Regions from separate parts of the Kocuria sp. JC486 genome, predicted to be linked through region 2. Evidence: riboswitches for the same ligand, from Rfam matches in the RefSeq annotation. Region 2 holds a riboswitch; each other region holds the start of a gene.
What was found. A riboswitch is a leader RNA that binds a small molecule or an ion and turns the genes downstream of it on or off. The one in region 2 is predicted to bind S-adenosylmethionine.
Positions count from the first base shown of each region.

Region 1: linked by a shared signal. The riboswitch ahead of GWK18_RS04885 (bifunctional o-acetylhomoserine/o-acetylserine sulfhydrylase) and the one ahead of GWK18_RS05910 (MetQ/NlpA family ABC transporter substrate-binding protein) in region 2 are both predicted to bind S-adenosylmethionine.
Region 3: linked by a shared signal. The riboswitch ahead of GWK18_RS12365 (aminotransferase class I/II-fold pyridoxal phosphate-dependent enzyme) and the one ahead of GWK18_RS05910 (MetQ/NlpA family ABC transporter substrate-binding protein) in region 2 are both predicted to bind S-adenosylmethionine.

Region 1 covers NZ_JAAOZS010000006.1:15,339-22,621, reverse strand. Annotated here, with positions in the region: gene GWK18_RS04895 (S9 family peptidase) at 1-1,824, opposite strand, end outside; gene GWK18_RS04890 (CPBP family intramembrane glutamic endopeptidase) at 1,895-2,701, shown strand; SAM riboswitch class IV at 2,778-2,892, shown strand; gene GWK18_RS04885 (bifunctional o-acetylhomoserine/o-acetylserine sulfhydrylase) at 2,959-4,335, shown strand; gene GWK18_RS04880 (homoserine O-acetyltransferase) at 4,337-5,557, shown strand; gene GWK18_RS04875 (hypothetical protein) at 5,741-6,751, shown strand; gene GWK18_RS04870 (phospholipase) at 6,812-7,283, shown strand, end outside.
Region 2 covers NZ_JAAOZS010000008.1:23,921-31,203, reverse strand. Annotated here, with positions in the region: gene GWK18_RS05925 (site-2 protease family protein) at 1-808, opposite strand, end outside; gene GWK18_RS05920 (methionine ABC transporter permease) at 1,034-1,690, opposite strand; gene GWK18_RS05915 (methionine ABC transporter ATP-binding protein) at 1,687-2,769, opposite strand; gene GWK18_RS05910 (MetQ/NlpA family ABC transporter substrate-binding protein) at 2,766-3,641, opposite strand; SAM riboswitch class IV at 3,738-3,851, opposite strand; gene pflB (formate C-acetyltransferase) at 4,172-6,451, shown strand; gene pflA (pyruvate formate-lyase-activating protein) at 6,466-7,283, shown strand, end outside.
Region 3 covers NZ_JAAOZS010000035.1:3,868-11,150, forward strand. Annotated here, with positions in the region: gene GWK18_RS12345 (hotdog domain-containing protein) at 1-72, opposite strand, end outside; gene GWK18_RS12350 (methylated-DNA--[protein]-cysteine S-methyltransferase) at 195-818, opposite strand; gene GWK18_RS13355 (DUF4870 domain-containing protein) at 850-1,614, opposite strand; gene GWK18_RS12360 (cystathionine gamma-synthase) at 1,714-2,895, opposite strand; gene GWK18_RS12365 (aminotransferase class I/II-fold pyridoxal phosphate-dependent enzyme) at 2,892-4,280, opposite strand; SAM riboswitch class IV at 4,330-4,439, opposite strand; gene GWK18_RS12370 (acyltransferase) at 4,474-5,862, opposite strand; gene GWK18_RS12375 (alpha/beta fold hydrolase) at 6,080-6,631, shown strand; gene GWK18_RS12380 (NAD-dependent epimerase/dehydratase family protein) at 6,794-7,283, shown strand, end outside.

The DNA.
Region 1 (7,283 bases), on a different contig from region 2:
TGCCAGGTTCAACACGGCGCCTACCATGAGCCCTCCCGCGGAACCACCCATGAGGACCAGCCGGTCGGCATCGACGTCGGCCCGCCGTCCCACGTGCTCCGTCACGGCCACCACGTCCGTGAACGTGTTGTTCTTCCGCAGCTTCTTCCCGTCGTCGTACCACGCACGGCCACATTCCCCGCCGCCGCGGGCGTGGGCGATGACCCACACCGCACCGCGGTCGAGCAGGGAGATCCGGGAGTAGGAGAACGCCGGGTCCATGCTGATTTCGTAGGAGCCGTAGGCGTAGACGACGGCGGGGGCGGGCTCCAGGAGGCCGCGGCGGCGGATCAGGGTCACGGGGATGCGCGTGCCGTCGATGGCGGTGGCCCAGTCCCGTTCGACCTCGTAATCGGCGGGGTCGTAACCACCCAGCACCGCTTTCTCTTGGCGGAGAACGGGGACGACCTGCGAGGAGTTGTCCGGTGTGCTGCCGGTCGAACTGCTCGAGAGGATCAGGTCGAAGATCCTGGTCGGGCGCAGGAAGGTCTCCACGGCGAACCTGACCACGGGGGAATCGTGTTCGGCGGCGATCAAGTTCACGGAGGCCAGGTCGCCGTCGTCGTTCCACACGCGGGTGACCGGGGCCTGGTCCGGGGTCCCCAGACCGGCCAGGGGGAGGAGCAGCACGGTCGGCAGGGTGTTCTCCCGCACCGACACGAGCAGGTGGTCCGCGGTCACGGCGAAGCCCTGAAGGCGCAGGTCCTCGCGCGGCGAGATGACGTCCACGGCCCCGGCCCGGTCCAGCGGCAGCCCCAACCGGTCCAGCTCCAGGAGCGAGAGCCGACCGTCCGCGGCACCGTGGTCATGCGAGACCAGGACGACGTCGCGGCCGTCCACCCGCACCGGTTCCGCCTGGTAGAGCACGCGCTCACCACGGGGAATCACGACTGTGGGGGCCGTGCCCGGAGCGGCGTCGAGCGGCAGGATCGACACCTCGGAGAACTCGGAGCACCCGGCATCCAGGACCAGCCACCGGCGATCCGCCGACAGCCCGGCGCCGAGCCAGAGGCCCGGGTCCTCCTCCTGGGCGATCAAGGCGTCTGCGTCCAGTGGGGTGGTGGCGCTACCGGCCCCTACGTCGTGGCGGCGTACCCGCCAGGGGCGCCAGGAGTCGTCCACCTCGGTGTAGTAAACCGCGCGGCCGTCGGGGGAAAGGAACGCGCCGTAGGAGGTACCGGGGATTTCGTCCGGGAGGACCTCTCCCGTGGTGAGGTCCTTGATCCGCACGGTGAAGCGCTCATCACCCGTGGTGTCCGCGGCCCACAGCATCCACCGGCCGTCCAGGGAGACGTCCCACGCGCCCAGGGACCAGAAATCGTGTGCGGCGGCTTCCGCATTGCCGTCCAGCAGGACCTCTTCGCCGGGGAGGGCAACGCCGGGTTCGACGACGGGTGGGGTCCAGGCGTCCTCGGAGTCCAGCGGGGCCGTGGCAGGCACCCGGCATCGGATCCCGTGCTCTCCGCCTTCGACCGTGCGCCCGAAGTACCACCAGTCGCCACGACGCCACGGAACGGACAGGTCGGTCTCCTGCACGCGACCCTTGATCTCCTGGAAGATCTGCTCCCGAGTGCTGGCCAGGTGTGCGGTGCTGGATTCCGCGAAGGCCGTTTCCGCCTCCAGGTGGCTGATGACCTCCGGGGATTCCTTGTCCCGCAGCCATTCGTAGGGGTCCCGGAAGCGGTCACCGTGGAACTCACGGACGCTGTCGCGTCGTTCGGCGACCGGGGCGTGAACGGGAGCGGGAACTGAAACGGTGCTGTGATCGGCTGCGGCATCGGTCATGGCGTTCAACCTATCGCGGCCGGACTGGTGAGCGGGCCGGGGCGTCGTCGTCGGACGGCACAATGGGGCCATGACGGAAGCGGAACGCCGGGACGAGCACTGGCAAGGGCACGAGGACAGGCGTCCGGAGGAATTCGGAGGCCGACGGGCCGATCTGTGGGTGCAGATCCTGCTGGTGCTCGGGGTCTCTCTCGGCGCGAGCGCTCTGTGGGCGATCCTGAAGATCGCCGAGGTCATGACCACTTCGTCGATCGCGCAGTCCCACGCGACCATGAATCAGCCCATGAGCGATGTCCCGGTTTTCGACGTGCTGCGTCAGGTGCTGACGATCGTCCTCGCCCTGGTGCCGGTGCTGCTGGCGCTCTACCTCCTGGCAGGTTCCGCCGGGCAGCTGAGAACCGTGTGCCGCCAGATCGGGTTGGACCTCAGGGCACCGTGGCAGGACCTCGCGCTCGGAACGCTGTTGTTCGTGGTCATGGGTCTGGGCACGCTGGGCATGTATCAGGCCGGGCGGGCTCTGGGGCTTACCGCGGAGCTGACCACCAACGGTGGCGGGACCGAGTGGTGGAGTGTGCTCTTGCTGATCGGACAGGCTGCGCGCCACTCGCTGGTTGAAGAGGTCATCGTGGTCGCGTTCCTGGCCGACCGGCTCCTGCGCGTGGGGTGGGCGTGGCCCGCCGTGCTGATCGGGTCGGCGCTGCTGCGCGGCAGCTACCACCTGTACCAGGGGTTCGGGCCGACGCTGGGCAACGTGGTCATGGGGCTTGTGTTCCTGTGGATCTACCGGCGCACGGGGCGGGTCATGCCCCTGGTCGTCGCGCACTTTCTGCTCGACGCCGTCGGGTTCCTGGCGGGGGCCTACCTTTTCGGATCCTGAGCCCCGGTTGCCCAGCCCTGCTCCGTCGTCGGTTCCCGGCTTGCAGTTCCGACGGTGTGCCCGTGACAATGGGAGCGGTCACGAGAGCCAGCGTCAAGCCCCAGCTTGCTGGCCGGCAACCCTCCAACCGCGGTGGGGTGCCCTGGGTGAGGACCGGGCCGGACGCGACCGCGTCACGGCAAGCGCGGGTCGCGGACCCGGACCCGGTGCGGGACTGCGCCGGCTCCGGCTGGGACCCCTGAGACCAGGAGCCACCGTTGAGCAACACCCCCACCCCCGCACAGCCCGCCGGCTGGAACTTCGAGACCCGCCAGATCCACGCGGGCCAGGAACCCGACCCAGTCACCGGTGCACGGGCGCTGCCGATTCAGCAGACCACGTCCTTCGTCTTCCCGGACGCGGCGACGGCGGCAGATCGGTTCGCGCTCGAGCAGCTGGGCCCCATCTACACCCGGCTCAACAACCCGACCACCGAAGTGGTCGAGAATCGGATCGCCTCCCTGGAGGGCGGCGTGGCCGCCGTCATGGTGGCCTCCGGTCAGGCCGCGACCACGTACGCCATCCTGAACATCGCCGGTTCGGGCGACCACGTGGTGGCCAGCGCCTCCCTCTACGGCGGCACCTTCAACCTCTTCAAGTACTCGCTGGCCAAGTTGGGCATCGAGGTCACCTTCGTGACGGATCCCGACGACGTCGACGCCTGGCGGGGCGCCGTCCGTCCCAACACCAAGGCCTTCTACGCCGAGTCGATCCCCAACCCGCGCAATGACGTCTTGGACATCGAAGCCGTCTCACGGATCGCCCACGAGTCCGAAGTCCCGCTCATCGTGGACAACACCGTCGCCACGCCGTACCTGGTGCGGCCCTTCGAGTGGGGGGCCGACGTCGTCGTGCATTCGGCCACCAAGTTCCTGGGCGGACACGGCACCTCGATCGGGGGGTTCGTGGTCGACTCCGGAAACTTTGACTACACGCGTTATCCGGAGCGGTTCCCGGAGTTCGTGAATCCCGATCCGTCGTACAACAACATCGTTTTCGGAGAGGTGTTCGGGACGAACGGACCCTTCGGCGCCAACCTCTCCTACGCGCTCAAGGTGCGCACCCAGCTGCTGCGGGACCTGGGCGCCTCGATCTCCCCGTTCAACGCGTTCATGATCGAACAGGGCATCGAGACGCTGTCCCTGCGCATGGAGCGACACGTGGCCAACGCGCAGAAGGTCGCCCAGTGGCTCGAGGGCCACGACGGCGTCCGTTCCGTGTCCTACGCGGGCCTGGAATCCTCGCCCTGGCACGAACGGGCCACCCGCTACGCACCGAACGGGGCCGGCTCTGTGCTCGGTTTCGTCCTGGACGGCGGGGCCGCCGCGGGACAGGCCTTCGTGGACGCGCTGGGGCTGCACTCGAACGTGGCCAACATCGGTGACGTGCGCTCGCTGGTGATCCACCCGGCCTCCACCACGCACTCGCAGCTGACCGCGGACGAGCAGCGGGACGCGGGCGTGGATCCCGGATTCGTGCGGCTGTCCGTGGGGCTCGAGCACATCGACGACATCCTGGCGGATCTGGAACTGGGCTTCGCGGCTGTCGCGGGGTCCGGCTCCGGAACCGAGCCCTCGGAGAACGGAGCGTCCTGAGATGACCCTGGTCGGGGGCGGGCGCACGGGGGCCCCGGACTTCGTCCGTGAGGACGGTGTGCTCGCGTACGTGGACGTGGGCGACCTCCCGCTGGAATCCGGGGTGGTCCTGCCCGGCGTGCGGCTGGCCTACGAGACCTGGGGTGAACTCGACGCGGACGGTTCGAACGCTGTCCTGGTCGAGCACGCCCTCACCGGCGACGCCCACCTGGCTCCCGGGCGTGCCCGCGAGCACGCCCCCGAGGTGGAACGCACCCGCGCGGAAGCCCCGGGGTGGTGCGAGGGTCTGGTCGGCCCCGGACGGGTGATCGACACCGACCGGTACTTCGTGGTCTCGATCAACATGCTCGGCGGGTGCTACGGCTCCACGGGTCCGGCCACGCCGGCGCCGTCGTCGGTGGACCCGACCGGTGCGCCCTGGGGCTCGCGGTTCCCGTTCGTGACCATCCGCGACGGGGTGCGGGCGGAGGCCGCGGTGGCCGACGCCCTGGGCATCCGGCAGTGGCGGCTGGTGATCGGCGGGTCCATGGGCGGGGCGCGCGCCCTTGAGTGGGCGGTGACCTTCCCCGACCGGGTGCGGGCCTGCGGCGTGGTGGCGGCCTGTGCGGCGTCCAGTGCCGAGCAGATCGCGTGGGGGCAGGCGCAGAACCTGGCCCTGCGGCAGGACCCGGCGTTCCGCGGTGGCGACTACTACGACGGCGAGTTCCCCACCGTTGGGCTGGGCCTGGCGCGGCGGATCGCGCACATCACCTACCGGTCCGCGGCCGAACTGCAGACCCGGTTCAGCCGTGACCCGCAGCCCGGTGAGAGCGTGCTGGGTTCGACGGCGGGGGACCGGGGACGCTACAAGGTCGAGAGCTATCTGGACCACCAGGCCTCCAAACTGGCCGATCGGTTCGACGCCAACTCGTACCTGACGTTGAACGAGGCGTTGATGAGCCACGACGTGGCCCGTGGGCGCGGGACGTTGCGGGAGGCGCTGGCACGTACCCGGTGCGACTGGCTGGTGGCCGCCGTCGACTCCGATCGGCTCTACTTCCCGTCCGAATCCGACGCGCTGTGCGAGGCACTGCCCGTGCCCGTGACCCGGCAGACCATCCGCTCCGACGCGGGCCACGACGGCTTCCTGATCGAAGACGCGCAACTGGGCGAGCTGGTCGCCCGCACGGTCCTGTCGTCCACCCCCGCCGAACCCTCCCGAAACTCGCCCATCACCCCCTGATCCGCGAGTTTTGCGAGGGTTCGGCGGGGGTGGAGGGGCACGGTCCGGCTCCACAGACGACGGCGGACCGGCACACACAGGTGCGACGTCCCCAGGTGGGTGCTTGAAGGCTACGGGGTGTGCCTGTCCCCGGGGTGTGCTGGGTGCATGCCCACACCGCGTCACCGACCGCCGGACAGTCTGATGGACCGATGGTTCACGGTCCGGGAAGCCACCGAAGCCGGACTGACCCGCAGCCAACTGTGGGGGTCTGCCTACACGTCGATCACGCGCGGGGTGTGGGCCGTGAGCGCTTCAGACGTACCTGAACGATCCGGGATGGTCGGGCCCGGGACACCCGAGGGCCTGGCTGCTCGTCTTCCCGCGCTGCAGGAGGTTTGCCCGGACAGTGCGGCGAGCCACGTCACGGCGGCAGTTCTGCTGGGCTTCCGCCTCTCCCAGCGCGTGGTGGAGTCCCCGGCGGTACACCTCACCTGCGTGGGTCATGGGAACCCGCCGCGCGGGCCTGCTGTCCAGGGGCACGAATGTCTCCCGGCCCTCGAAGACGTCTGGGAGGTCGACGGCATGCGGGTGACCTCGCCGATCCGCACCTTGATAGACCTGGCCGGCGCGTACACGCGGCGGAAGTGCCCCGTGTTCTCGGACTCGGACCTGGTGGGCATCGTGGACGGTGTGATCAACGAACACGAGACCGGGATCAATGCGGGGCGCCCCGCACTGCGGACCCGGTCCGGGTTGGCACAGGACCTCGGCGGGTTCCACGGATGTCGCGGTGTAGCGAGGCTGAGATCCGCGCTGGACCGCGCCGCCGTCGGGGTGGATTCGGTCTTGGAGACGAAGGTGCGCCTGTTGCTGGAGGACCACGGGCTCACGGGGTGGACGACCGACCTCCAGCTGCAGGCCCCGGGCCACCGTGCCGTGTGGCCTGATCTGGCAGACGTGGAGCACCGTATCGCCATCCAGGTTGAGGGTGCCCACCATGACGGGCACGATCAGCGACTCCGCGACATCGAACGGCAGCGCGCCACGGAGGCCCTGGGCTGGACCGAGATCCGTGTGATGGCTGCCGACCTGAACCCTGATCCCCTCGGCCAGGGTGGCACCGTGCCCCGCGTGGTCCGTATGGTCCGCGCAGCCCGGAAACGCTCCCTCCCACCAGCCGAACCCTCCCGAAACTCGTTCATCACGCCCTGATCTGCGAGTTTCGGGAGGGTTCGGCGGAAGGGGGTGGGGCGGAATGGGAGGATGGGGCCCATGGCTGAGAACTTGGTTGACGAATTGACCGTTGCGTGGAACCGCGACCCCGCCGCCGACCCGAACGCGCCCCTGCTGGTGATGTTCCACGGATTCGGTGCGGACGAGAACGACCTGATGGGCCTGGTCCCCGGTCTGCCCGACGAATTCGTGGTGGCCTCCGTGCGGGCCCCGCAGCGGGAGGGCTACGGCTACCGTTGGTTCCCGCTCTACAGCGACGAGGCGTTCGACGCCGCCCAGGTGCAAGCGGCCCTGGAACCCGTGGTCGCGTGGGTTCGGCAACAGGCCGAGGGGCGGCCATCCGTGTCCCTACTCGGCTTCTCCCAGGGCATGTGCATCGCGACCTCGGTGGTCCGCGCCATGCCGGGGGAGATCGCCGCCGTCGCGGGGCTCTCCGGCTTCACCCTCCCGGACCCGCTGCCCATGTTCCGGGACGGAGCCCTGGAGCAGGAACCCTTCAAGCTGTTCTGGG
Region 2 (7,283 bases):
CGTTGTCCAGGACCGGCTCCCCGTCGTCGTCCTGAACGGGACGCTCGGTGAGGATCGGCGTGATGACCGTGCTGGTCTCCTGCCCGTCACGCTCGTAGACCAGGGGCACCTCCTTGCCGCCCTGGTCGCGGATGATCGAGGTCAGTTGGTCCCAGGTGTCCACGTCCTGGCCGTTGATGGACACGATTGTGTCCCCGGGTTCCAGTCCCGCAGCGTGTGCGGGTGCCTCCGGGGTGGTCTTGTCGCAACTGGTCTGTGACTGGCCGTCAGCGGAGGCGTCGCCCGCGCGGACCTCGACGACGCATTCGTTGACCGTGGAGACCTGGGTGGTCGGCGACTGCGTGCCGAATCCCGTGACCAGCACGGTGATGCACACCACCGCGATGAGGAAGTTCATGAGTGGGCCACCGAGCATGATGACGACCCGTTTGTACACGGGGAGCTTGTAGAACGCGCGGTCCTCGTCACCCGGCTGGCGATGCTCATCCTCCAGGCTGCGGGTTTCCGCCACGGCCTGTTGGAACAGTCCGGTCGAATCCACTCCGGCGGCGTGACCCTCAGCCGGCGGGTACATGCCGATCATCGCCACGTAGCCGCCCAACGGGACGGCTTTGAGCCCGTACTCGGTCTCCCCGCGGCGCCTTGAGAACACGGTGGGTCCGAAACCCACCATGTACTGGCGGACGCGCACCTTGAAGAGCTTGGCGGGCACCAGATGCCCGACCTCGTGCAGGGCGATCGAGAAGATGAAGGCCACAGCTGCCAGGAGCACGCCGAGGACATAGAGCAGAACGGTCACGGCCGACATGCAACCACACTCAGCCCAGAACTTTCCGTGCTGTGCCCCCGATCTCGGCTGCGATCCACCCGGACCTGGGCGCCTTCCTCGGACTCCTTCGCTTGACGCCCTACGGAAGGCGCCCAGGTCCGGGTGCCACAGGTCAACTCGGGTACGACAAAGCCCCTCCGCAGCGGACCACAAGCGAAGCAGTCCAAGGAAGGGGCCCGTCGTCGTCGCGACTCGATCAGCGGCTCAGCGCCGCATGATCTTGCGCGCCATGGAGTTGCCGAAGAACTGCACCAGCTGAACCATGACGATGATGACGGCCACGGCTGCCCAGGTGATCTGGTCGTTGAACCGCTGGTAGCCCAGACGCAGGGCGAAGTCACCCAGACCACCGGCACCGATCGCGCCGGCCATGGCGGACATGTCCGTCACGCCGATCACCAGGAAGGTGTACCCCAGGACCAGGGGCCCGAGGGCTTCCGGAAGGATCACCGTGGTGATGATCTTGGGGCGCGAGACACCCATGGAGCGGGCCGCTTCTACGACGCCGGGGTCCACGGACATGAGGTTCTGTTCCACGATGCGGGCGACGGCGAACACCGCGGCGATCGACATGGCGAAGATCGCCGCGTTCTGCCCCAGGCGGGTTCCTACCACCGCGTCCGTCAGCGGCCCCAGGGCGGCCAACAGGATGATGAAGGGGATGGGGCGGACGAAGTTGACCACCAGGTTGATCGCGGTGTTCACGGCCCGGCTCGCGTAGAGGTTGCCGGGGCGCGTCACGTACAGGGCAACGCCGAAGAAAAGACCGATCAGGCCGGCGATCACCATGGTCAGCGCGACCATGTAGAGGGTCTCGCCGATGGCGGTCAGCAGTTGGGGGCCGAGGACGGACCAGTTCATGCCGAAACCTCCTTCACGGTTGTCAGCTGGGAGAGTTCGTCGATCGTCCGGTCGACCTCGTGCCGCTCACCGGTGAGGTCCACGGTCAGGGACCCGAAGGACTGACGCTGCAGGACGGAGACTCCCCCGAACACGATCTGGAACTGCACCCCGCGGGCGGCGGCAGCGGACAGGACGGACCCCACGTCCACGCCTTCACGAACGTCGACGACGACCAGCCGCCCCTTGCTCTGTTCGCTCAGGTAGCTCAGTTCTTCGCTGTCGGGTTCGTCGTGGCTCACCGTGGCCACGAACTTTCGGGCGGTGTCCGTTTCCGGTGCGGAGAACACCCGCGCCGTGGGTCCTTCTTCGACCACACGACCGCTGTCCATGACGGCGACCCGGTCGGCGATCGAGCGCACCACGTCCATTTCGTGGGTGATCAGCACCACGGTGATGCCGAACTCACGGTTGGCCCGGCGCAGCAGGTTCAGGACCTCCTGCGTGGTTTCGGGGTCCAGCGCGGAGGTGGATTCGTCCGCCAGCAGGATCTTGGGCTGGGCGGCCAGCGCGCGGGCGATTCCCACGCGCTGCTTCTGTCCGCCCGAGAGCTGCTCGGGGTAGTTTCCCGCACGTTCGGACAGTCCGACGAAGCGGAGCAGTTCCTCAACCCGCGCCTTGCGCTTGTCCTTGGACCACCCCGCGCGCACCAACGGGTACTCGACGTTGCCCGCGACCGTCCGGGAGGTGAAGAGGTTGAACTGCTGGAAAATCATGCCGATCTCCCGGCGAATCGGGGCCAGTTGTTCCTCGGTCCGCCCGTCGACGCGCTGCCCGTCGACCTCCACGACACCCCCGGTGACGGGCTCCAAGCCGTTGATCAGGCGCACCAGCGTCGACTTGCCCGCACCGGAGTACCCGATGACCCCGTAGATCTCACCGCGACGGATCGACAGCGTGACGCCGTCCACCGCCGTGACCTCTCGGCGCAGTTTGCCCTTGCCCGTTTCGAACGTCTTGATGGCGTCCTCGAACCGGACGATCACCTCGGCGTCCTCACCGGGCCGCACGCGGGGAGTAGCCGTCGCCGCAGAACTCACTTCTGGAGGTCCTTCTGGTAGTCGGCGAGGATCTGGTCCAGCTCTTCGCGCGGCAGGTCCAGGGACACGGCGGTGTCCTTGGACTCCTTGGCCTCGGCCTCCAGAACGGCGTCCGAGTGGAAGAGTTCGGCAACCTTGTTCAGGGTCTCGTCGTCGGCGTTCTCGGCCGTGGTGGTGAACAGGTTGACGTAGGGGTAGGAGCTCTCCTCACCGACGCCGTCCTCCGCGAGCGCTTCCTCGGGGTTGAGGTCGGCGCGCTCCAGGAAGTCGTTGTTGACCACGGACGCGGCCACCGAGTCGAGGGACAGGACGGTCTGCTCGGCGGAGACCGGCGTGACCTTGACCTTCGACTTCTCGGTGTCGACGTCGGTCTCGGCGGGCGCCGTCGTGTCGGAGGTGAACTCGACCAGGCCCTTGGATTCCAGCAGGAGCAGGGCGCGGGTCTGGTTGATGGAGTCGTTGGGGATGGCGATCTCGTCGCCGTCCTTGATCTGGTCCAAGGAGTCGTACTGGTTGGAGTACAGGCCCATCGGGTAGATCGACGTGGAAACGATCGGCGTGATGTCGTCCCCTGCGCTGTTGTTGTAATCCGCCAGGTAGGCGATGTGCTGGAACCGGGCCATGTCGATGTCGCCGTTGGCGGTGGCAGGGTTGACCTGGCTGTAGTCACCGAACTCGCGCAGTTCCACGGTGATGCCTTCTTCGGCGGCGGCTTCGACGATGGCCTCGTCCACCGGGGAGGACCCGATCACGCCCAGGGTGACGACTTCGTCGTCGTAGGGGCCTTCGTTGCTGTTGGAACCACCGCAGCCGGCCAGGGTGAGGCCCAGGACGGAGGTCAGAGCCAATGCGGAAACTCGGTAAGCGCGCATGGAGGGTATGCCTTTCGTTCGTGATGCAGGGGTCCGGGACCGTGCCGCATGCACGAAGGATGATCAGAAGGCGCCCGAGGAAGGCTCATTTCTCGATGTTCGTGCTTGCCGCAGGTCCGTTGACCGGAGCCGGATGTTCATCTGGGGCACCCCACCACGTCAGAGGGTTGCCGCCCGGTCAGCCAGAGCTTTTCGCCGGGACTCGTCATCCATTGCGCGAAATCCTAACATCGTGCGGCCCGTGGCCGTTGCGCACAGCAATGATCGACACAACGTGGGCAACTTCACATGAACGCGATGTGTGGACCACAGGCCCGGAACCCCCACCGACCTGGGCGTACGGCATACGCGCACATGAAACACAGATGAACACAGAGATACCCAAGGAAACCATCTGCAACCCGAGTGAACCACAGACGGAGATTCCGTAGCTTCGGAAGTGAACGTGAGGACGCGTCTGACCCGAGAAGTGGCCTCACACGGATTGCACGGGCACCGGATCCGGGCCCCTGCCCACGGAGGAGGACCACATGACCGCCCAGACCACAGACCGCCCCGTTCACGACGAGGGTTTCGACCCCGCCGCGCAAGCCTGGCGGGGTTTCCAGGCAGGTCCGTGGCAGGACTCGATCGACGTCCGCGACTTCATCCAGCGCAACTACACACCCTACGACGGCGACTCCGCTTTCCTGGAAGGTGCCACGGCTCGGACCACCGGCATCTGGCAGAAGCTGCTGGAGATGTTCCCGGCCGAGCGCGAGAAGGGCGTCTACGACGTCGATGCCACCACGCCCTCGACCATCACCTCCCACAAGCCCGGTTACATCGATGCCGAGCAGGAGATCGTCGTCGGCCTGCAGACCGATGCTCCCCTCAAGCGCGCGATCATGCCCAACGGCGGGTGGCGCATGGTCAAGAATTCCCTGGAGACCTACGGCTACCCCGTGGATCCCACGCTCGAGAAGATCTACTCGACCTATCGCAAGACCCACAACGACGGGGTCTTCGACGTCTACTCCCCCAACGTGCGCGCAGCACGGTCCTCCCACGTGGTGACCGGCCTGCCGGACGCCTACGGCCGCGGTCGCATCATCGGCGACTACCGGCGCGTGGCCCTCTACGGCGTGGACGCCCTGGTGGAGGGCAAGCAGCGCGAGCGTGCCGAACTCGACCTCTACGCCGCGGACGAGAAGGTCATCCGCGAGCGCGAGGAGAACGCGGAGCAGATCCGCGCGCTGCGTGAGCTCCAGGAGATGGCAGCCTCCTACGGGTTCGACATCTCCAAGCCCGCAACCAACGCGACAGAAGCCGTGCAGTGGCTGTACTTCGCCTACCTGGGCGCGGTCAAGGAGCAGAACGGCGCGGCCATGTCCTTCGGGCGCAACACGGCGTTCCTGGACGTGTACTTCTCCCGCGACCTGGCTGACGGGGTGCTGACGGAATCGGAAGTCCAGGAGATCGTGGACGACCTGGTGATCAAGCTGCGGATCGTGCGCTTCCTGCGGACCCCGGAGTACGACCAGCTGTTCTCGGGGGACCCCACCTGGGTCACCGAATCCATCGGCGGCATGGGTGCCGACGGGCGGACCCTGGTCACCAAGACCTCTTTCCGGTTCCTGCAGACCCTCTACAACCTGGGACCCGCCCCGGAACCGAACCTGACGGTCTTCTGGTCCGCGGACCTTCCGGAAGGCTTCAAGCGCTACTGCGCCCAGGTTTCGATCGACACGTCCGCCATCCAGTTCGAATCGGACGAACTGATCCGCGGTGCCTGCGGTGACGACGCCGCCATCGCCTGCTGCGTCTCCCCCATGACCGTGGGCAAGCAGATGCAGTTCTTCGGAGCCCGCGTGAACGTGGCCAAGTCCCTGCTGTACGCGATCAACGGTGGCCGCGACGAGATCTCCGGGAAGCAAATCGCTCCGGAGTCCCCCGCCGTCGTCGGTGAGGTGCTGGAGTTCGACGACGTGTGGGAGAAGTTCCTGGTCACGTTGGACTGGCTCGCCGCGACGTACGTGGAGGCCCTGAACTGCATCCACTACATGCACGACAAGTACGCCTACGAGCGCCTGGAGATGGCGCTGCACGACCGCAACGTGCTGCGCACCATGGCCTGCGGCATTGCCGGGCTCTCCGTGACCGCGGATTCGCTGTCCGCCATCAAGTACGCAACGGTTCGACCGGTCCGTGACCAGTCCGGTTTGGTCACCGACTACCAGATCGACGGCGAATTCCCGGCCTACGGCAACGACGACGACCGGGTGGACGAGATCGCGGTCAAGATCGTGCACGAGTTCATGGAGCGCGTCCGCCGCCACCCCACCTACCGGGACGCGGTGCACACCCAGTCGGTCCTGACAATCACCTCCAACGTGGTCTACGGCAAGAAGACCGGTAACACCCCGGACGGTCGACGCGCGGGCGAGCCGTTCGCTCCGGGTGCCAACCCCTCCAACGGGCGGGACACTCACGGGATGTTGGCCTCTGCACTGTCGGTGGCCAAGCTGCCCTTCGCCGAGGCCATGGACGGCATTTCCCTGACCAACACGGTGGTTCCCTCCGGTTTGGGCCGCACCAAGGACGAGCAGATCACCAACCTGGCGGGTCTGCTGGATGCCCAGAACGTTTCCGACGGCTACCACATGAACGTCAACGTATTGAACCGGGAGACCCTGGAGGACGCCATGGCTCACCCGGAGAACTACCCGCAGCTGACGGTGCGGGTCTCCGGGTACGCCGTGAACTTCGTTCGCCTGACCCGCGAGCAGCAGTTGGACGTCCTGTCGCGCACGTTCCACGACCGCGTCTGATCAGGATTCCGTAGATGCGCGGAACCCGTACCACCAACCCCCGGTTCACGCCGTCGGAGGGCTCGGTCACAGCACTGCGCCCCACCGACGCCGTGACCCCGCGGGCGGCCCAGGATCTCCCGCTCCCCCGACGCCGCGGCACAGCGTCGGGGTTGCCCGAGACCCTGGGCGACCTGCACCGAGAACTCCTGCCTCTGGACGCGGACGGGCGCCCCCTACACCACGAAAAGGTCCAGGCCCTGCACGCCGGCCTCATGGGCTCGATCCATTCGTGGGAACTGGTCACGGCGGTGGACGGGCCAGGAACCCGGATGACGCTGTTCCTCTCCGGCTGCCCGTTGCAGTGTCAGTACTGCCACAACCCGGACACCATGCAGCTCAAGAACGGAACCCTGCAGTCCGCCGAGGAGGTGCTCAAACGGATCAGGCGCTACCGGAAGGTCTTTTCCGCCTCCGGCGGTGGGCTGACCATTTCAGGTGGTGAGCCGCTGTTCCAGCACAAGTTCGTGCGCCGGATCCTGCGCGGGACGAAGGAGATGGGCGTCCACACGGCGCTGGACACCTCCGGATTCCTGGGACGGGTTGCCGACGACGAACTGCTCGCCGACGTCGACTTGGTGCTGTTGGACGTCAAGTCGGGCAACGAGGCCACGTACCACGAGACGACCGGCCGGTCCTTGGCCCCGACGATCGCGTTCGGTGATCGTTTGGCCGCCTTGAACAAGCCGATCTGGGTCCGGTTCGTCCTGGTCCCGGGACTCACGGATGCCCCGGAGAACATTCGAGGCGTGGCCGACATCGTGCAGAACTGGGGCTCGGTGGAACGCGTGGA
Region 3 (7,283 bases), on a different contig from region 2:
GGTGACGATGTCGTTGTCCTGCGGGGCTTCCGTGTCCGGGGCATGACCGGCAGCGGCCTGGTTGGGATCCATACGATCCACAGTAGGTGCGGAGTCCGGGTTGCAACAAGACGTCCGCGAAAGCGCAGGCAGATCAGCGAGTTACCCCAGAGCAGCGCACCGCCCCGGTGCGGCGACGAGACCCCCGCGCAGCCTCAGAAAAGCCCGGGTGTCCGCGGCAGCGAGCCTTCGAACTCCAACAGCGAGCGCTTGCGTTCAAGGCCCCCGGCGTAACCGGTGAGACCGCCGTCGGCCCCCAGGACCCGATGGCACGGGACAATGACCGACCACGGATTACGCCCGACGGCCTGGCCCACCGCTTGGGCCAGGCCGGCCCCTCCCAGCTGTAGGGCCAACTCCCCGTAGGTCGTGGTCTGCCCGAACGCGACATCACGCAGGGCCTGCCATACGCGCGGCCGTAAGCCCTGCGGCTTGGAGTCCAGCGCGAGAGGGAGGTCGAAGTCCCGGCGCTCACCGGCGAACCACTCCTTGAGCTGTTCCGCGGCCCTGGACAGCAGTGGGTCCTGGCCATCGTCGGCAGTGCCGAGGACGACGGCGTCCGGGAAGTGCTTCTGCCCTGCGAACCACGCGCCGGTCACCGCCGGGCCGCCGTCGAAATCACCCACCGCCAACACCATGTCACCGAGTGGGGTGGGCACCAACCGGTGCCGACTCTCCACGGGTGCCGGCAGGTGGACGGAGTCCGTTCGGAGTGGATCGTCATCCGCACTCGGGCGCACGGCACCTTGCCCGGATTCGGTGGGGTTCATGTCGCTCATGATCACGTCCGTGGGCGAAGGGCGGGGCGGGTCACTTCAGGATCGGGATCTCGAAGGGGTACTTGTACGCCTGCCCCTGGTTTGCGGCCATGGCCCCGAAAATTCCGAAGATCACCTGCACCACCAGAACGGCGAACACCACCAGGATCGTGAGCGGGATGAGCAGACCGAGGCTCACGAACCCGGCAATCCAAGCCACGACGCTGACGACCATCAGAGCGAAGTTGAAGTTGAAGGAACCCGCACCGGCCTGGCGGACCAGCGGATCCTTGTCCTTGTAAATGGCCCACAGGATCAACGGCGCCAGGAACCCTGCCCACCCCGCGGACAGCAAATACAGCACGGGCGCGGACAGGTGCGTGACCAGGGCCATGGTCCGGGCCTCCTGCGGAGGCATCCCGCTGAACTGGTACGGACCGCCGGAGTTCGGCTCGCCACCGTAGTTCGACTGCTGCCCGTATGCCTGCTGGCCGTACCCCTGCCCGGGCGCGCCGTACTGCGCGCCATCGTTCTGCGGAGCCCCGTACTGAGGTGCGCCGTTCTGGGGAGCGCCGTACTGGGGCGCGCTGGTCTCGGGTGCCCCGTACTGCCCTGCGCCGTACTGCGGCTGACCAGATTGCGGCCCACCCGGCTGGTACCCCGGCTGTTGGCCGTACTGCGACGTCGTGGCGGAGGAGCCGTTGGCATCCGACCCGGCACCGGGCCCAGCACCGGGCTCGGAGCCGGAGGGGTCCTGGACGGGACCAGCGGCGCCGTCGTCGTGTGAAGCGCTGCGATCGCTGTCATCGGTGGTCATGGTGAGGATCTCCTTGCGCATCTAAACGCGTCAGTCGGTACGCATCGTCATTCGGACCCGGGGGCCCGGGTCCAGGTTAAGCGCATTGCGCGTCACGGGTCACGATGTGAAGGCGCGCTCCAGGTCCTCCAGGTGGTCCTCCAGGTCCTCTATGCCCACGGAGAGCCTGACCAGGTCGGTCGGGACCGCTTGGTCCGTGCCGACGACGCACCCGTGGGTCATTTCCGAAGGCCAGCAGATCAGGGACTCGACTCCGCCCAGGGACACGGAGAGCTTGTACATGTGCGTGGACTCCGCGAATCGGCGCGCGGCCGCCTCTCCGGCCGCGAGCCGGAAGGACACCATTCCGCCGAAGCCGTCCATCTGCCGCGCCGCCAATTCGTGTCCCGGGTGGTCCGGCAGCCCCGGGTACAGGACCTCCGCCACCTCCGGTCGCTCGGTGAGCCATTGCGCGATCCGCCCGGCATTGGCCTGGTGTCGCTCCATGCGAAGGGCCAGCGTCTTCAGTCCGCGTGCGGCCAGGTAGCTGTCCTGCGGGCCGGAGACCGCTCCCCCCGCGAACTGCTGGAAGGCCAGCAGTTCAGCAAGGGTGGCTCCGGGCGAGAACCCGTTGACCTCGGCAACCTCCCAGGCCTTGTCCGTGACGACGACGGCGCCGCCCAGCACGTCCGAATGGCCGCCCACGTACTTGGTCGTGGAGTGCACCACGACGTCGGCGCCGAATTCGAAAGGACGCTGGAGATAGGGCGAGGCAAAGGTGTTGTCCACGACCAGCAGCGTTCCGTGGTCGTGGGCGAGCTGCGCCAGCGTCGCCAGATCGGCGATCCCCAACAGCGGGTTCGTGGGTGTTTCCACCCAGAGCACACGGGTCTTGTCCGTGAAGGCTCCGCGAACCGCGTCGGGGTTGGTGACGTCCACGGGCGAATGTGCAACCTGCCAGGGAGCCAGGACCCTGGAGATCAGCCTGTTCGTCCCGCCGTACCCGTCACCGCCCAGGATCACGTGGTCCCCGGGGCGCAGCAGGGCGCGCAGCAAGGCGTCCTCCGCGGCAATCCCCGAGGCGAACGAGAACGCCCGGAACCCACCTTCCAGGGCGCACAGTTGCTCCTCGAAACCGTTGCGGGTCGGGTTGGACCCCCGCGAGTACTCGTGTCCGTCCCGCAGGACGTTGATGCCGTCCTGGACAAAGGTGGAGGTCTGGTAGATCGGCGGAATCACGGCACCCGTGAGGCGGTCGGGTTCCTGCCCGGCGTGGACCGCCCGCGTGGTGAACCCGCTCATGCCCGCGCCTCCTGCGCGGACTCGACGTCCGAGGTCCGTGCCGAGGCGGGGCTGGTCCTCTGCAGTTCGTCCAGGGAGGACTGCAGGTCGGCGATCAGGTCCTCGACGGCTTCCAAACCGATGGACAGACGCAGCGTCTCCCACGTGATGCCACCGGCCAACCGCTGCTCCTCGGTCAGGCGACAGTGCGTCATGGCCGCCGGGTGGGCGACGAGTGACCGGACGTCACCGATGTTGGCCACCAGCTTGAACAGGCGCAACGAGTCCACGAATTCCGGCACGCGCTCGGGGCCGCAGTTGAGTTCGAAGGCGAACACCGCGCCCGTCCCCGAAGGATAGTCCCGTTCCGCGATCCGGTGATCCACGGAGGATTCGACGACGGGGTGGTGCACCCGCCGGACAGCCGGGTGGCCGTCCAGGAACCGTGCGATCCGTGCCGCGGAATCACTGTGCCTGCGCACCCGCAGGTCCAGGGTCTCCATTCCTTGGATGATCTGGGAGGCGTTGAACGGCGACAGGGTGAGGCCGAGGTCGTGGACGAACTTGGCACGGCACAGGTGGAGGAAAGCTGAGCCCCCGCGGCACTTGTCCACGAGGCTCTGGTGGCCCCACCGCTCACGCGGGCTCGTGAACTGCGGCCACCGCTCGGGCCGGGCCTCCCAGTCGAACCGCCCGGCGTCCACGATGACCCCGGCCAGCGCCGTGCCGTGGCCCCCGAAGTACTTGGTGGCCGAGTGGACCACGATGTCCGCCCCGTGTTCGATGGGGCGGTACAGGACCGGCGTGGCCAGTGTGTTGTCCACGACCACGGGAACACCGGCCTCGTGTGCGACCTCGGCAATGGCGTCGAGGTCGGCCAGAGTGGACAGCGGGTTGCCGATGGATTCCAGGAAGAATCCTCGAGTCTGATCGGTGACGGCCGCGGCCCACTGGGAGGCGTCCGTCGGGTCCACGTAGGTCACGGTGACGCCGAGGTCGGCCAGGGTGTCGCCCAGGAGGTCCACGGTGCCGCCGTAGATCTTCTCCGAGACGACCAGGTGCTTGCCGGGCCCGGTGCTCACCAGCGCCAACAGTGCGGCGGCAACAGCGGACTGACCCGACCCCAGGGCGAGACCCGCGATCCCGCCCTCCAGATCAGCGGAGCGCGCTTCCAGAACAGCCACGGTCGGGTTACCGGTACGGGAGTAGGTGAAGCCCGGCTGGGTCTGAGCGAACATGGCCGCCGCGGACGCGTGATCGGGGAACTCGAAGGCCGAGGACTGGTAGATCGGCACGGGAAGGGTCGCCTGGGTGGGCGAATCGGCCGAACCGCCGCGACCGGCATGGATCTGCCGAGTGGCCAACGAGGACGAGCCGTTGATGGTTGCCGAGGGCGAGAGCGTCATCTCGGTACCTCCAGTGGGTTGGTGCTCTTGACCTGCACGGTCACCCACGGAGTTGTTCGTGCGCTGCGGGCGGTGCAGGCCGCTTCGTCATCCGAACCACCCGTGAACATGGGGTTGGTGTGCGCTCAAGTCGGAGCTTGGCGAACGCATCTCGTGAAGCCCGCTCAGCCTATCCCACTTCGGCGATGTTGCGTCACATGTTTCGCCGCTGCTCAGTCTGTAGGGACGCTTCGCCTTCGGGTGCGTCGGCAGGCCGGCGCAGGTCAGGGGCCCACCGCAAGAGAACCGCGGCGGCCAAGTAGGCCACCGCACCCACGGTCACCAGGACCGGGTTGAGCAGGAACCGGATCTCCAGGACCACCGGCACTATCAGCAGAATCACCGCAAGGACGACGGCCGCGTAGTGGGGCGTGGAAGGTACGACGGCGAGCGCCCGGGCACGCGTGGCGGGCGGCAGGACCGCCGTCGTCTCCCACCGACCGAACATCCGGACGACGGCCAGCGACCCCGCCCAGCAGATGAGCGCCAACGGTATCCGCCACAGCCACCAGCGGCCGCTGGCCGGTTCCGGTTCGGGAGCGTTCGACAACCACCACACGGACATCACCAGGACGATGACGGGCAGGTGCCACAGGTAAAGGGTCACGGGCCGGGATCCGATGAGCCAGGCCGCTGCCTGGACGGGTCGCCAAGACATGAGGCGGGACAGGGCCGGGGTCAGCGCCTGCAGGAGGCAGGCCTGGCTGAAGCCCAGCACGACAAGCGTCAGACTCGGTGGATTGAGACCGGCCAACATGTCCCGCACCCACCAGCCCGTGCTGACCAAGGCCCACAGTGCCAGGTACCCGGCGCCGGCGGCGAGGACCATGACCGGGCCGCGAGCACGCGCCGCGGTGCCGTCCGCCCGGAAATAGCCCAGTTGATGGATCGTCACCCAGACGGGCCCGAGGGACAACAGCCCCCACCAATGGTCTCCGGTGACCAACCGCGGAATCTCAGCGGCTGCACACACCACCAACAAGGCCCCCAGGCTCAGGTACGGATGGCGGCGATGCGCAGCATGGGTCAGGGGCACGAGGGCCAGGCACAGTGCGTAAGCACCCAGGAACCACAGGTGCATCCCCAACCCCGAGAGCGCCAGGCGAACCTCCCCCACCGGCGCCCCGGCCGCCAGTGCACCAGCTGTCACGACCGCCAAGGACACCCAGAGAACGGCGGCCGGTTGGGCCAGTCTGAGCAGTCGCCCCCGGATCCAGCACAGTGCCTTGGCACCGACCGAGGCACCCGGGCCGTCGGCGAACCGGGCCCAGGAGACCGCGGAGGAGAACCCACCCACCACGAAGAACAGCGGCATGATCTGGACGATCCACGAGAACCACCAGAACCACGAGTGACGGGTGGGTGCCATGGTCAGGGAAACGCCCCCGGTCCCCGGAACCGTGACCAGCGTGACCAGCAGGACGTGCGCGCAGACCACCAGGACAAGGGCTCCCACGCGGGCGGCATCGACCGCCAGGTCCCGGTCGCCCACGGGCCCGGGGACGTCCAGACCGTGAGCGGCCACACGAGTCGCCTCAGCCACGCTCGCCCTTCCTCCCGTCACGACGCCCCGCTCCAGGGCCGGCGCTGCCCCCGCCCGTCGAGGTGATTCCACCACAGCCCGGTCAACCGCCACCAACCTCCCCTGCCAGAGCACATCTTCGGCCAATCCGGTGACTGCGCTCCTGGGAAGTGCGAAACTCTAAGAACACTTACCAGCAGGGTGTCCGGGAACACTGGACGCGCAGAAGGAGCCTCACATGGTCAACCGCATTCTGTACCTGCACGGCGCAGGTGACGACGACGGCCCGGACGACGAGATCGCCCGGGAACTCCGTGCCCACTGGCCGGACGCCGAGATCATCGCCCCACAGCTCCCGCCGACCGACCGCCCGGATTCCGCGCAACTGTGGCAGCACGAAATCGCCCGTGCGATCCGTGAGCTGCCCGACGAGCCCTGGATCCTCGTGGGCCACTCCCTGGGCGGGTCCGAGGCCCTACGTTTCCTGTGTCTGCGACGGCCGACCATGCTGCGCCGGACGGTCATCGTGGCTGCGCCCTTCTGGGAAGCGCCGGGCCCAGGTCACGCAACCGACGAATCCCACCCCTGGTGGGGACCTCAATGGGCGTTGCCGATCCATGCGGACAGGGCGCTGGCCGATCTGGACGTCGTGATCGTGCATTCCGAGGACGATCCTGTGGTCCCCGTCGCCCACGCACACCGGCTGGATCGGCTGCTCTCCTGCTCGCGACTGCAGGTCGCTCACCGAGGAGGCCATTGCCCGGTGGACTGGATTCGTCGAGCCACCTGATCGCGCCCCAGAGATTCCCCCGGGCACAGGTGAGCCCATCTGCCAGAATTGAGTGACTCGGCATCCGTGGGCAGCGGAGTACCGCCGGGCAGCACGCACCACCGTGCACGGATGGCGCGACGTGAAGGCACTGACCGGACACATGCACGAAACGGAGACCACGTGAAGATCGCAATCCTCGGCGGCGACGGATTCTGCGGCTGGCCGGCCGCACTGCACCTTTCCAACAAGGGCCACGACGTCGTCATCGTGGACAATCTCTCGCGGCGGCGCATCGACGACGAACTCGATGCCCAGTCCCTGACCCCGATCCGTCCCCTGGTCGAACGGCTGCACGCCTGGACCGAGGTCACGGGCAACGTGATCGATCACGTGCACCTGGACGTGGCTCAGGACTACGAGGGGTTGCTCGACCTGTTGGTCACCCAACGTCCGGACGCCGTGGTGCACTTCGCGGAACAGCGTGCCGCTCCCTACTCGATGAAGACGCCCCGCACCAAGCGTTACACCGTGGACAACAACGTCAACGCGACCCACAACCTCCTGGCTGCCATTGTCGAATCCGACCTGGACGTTCACGTGGTGCACCTGGGCACCATGGGCGTCTACGGGTACGGAACCGCCGGGATGAAGATCCCCGAGGGCTACCTGG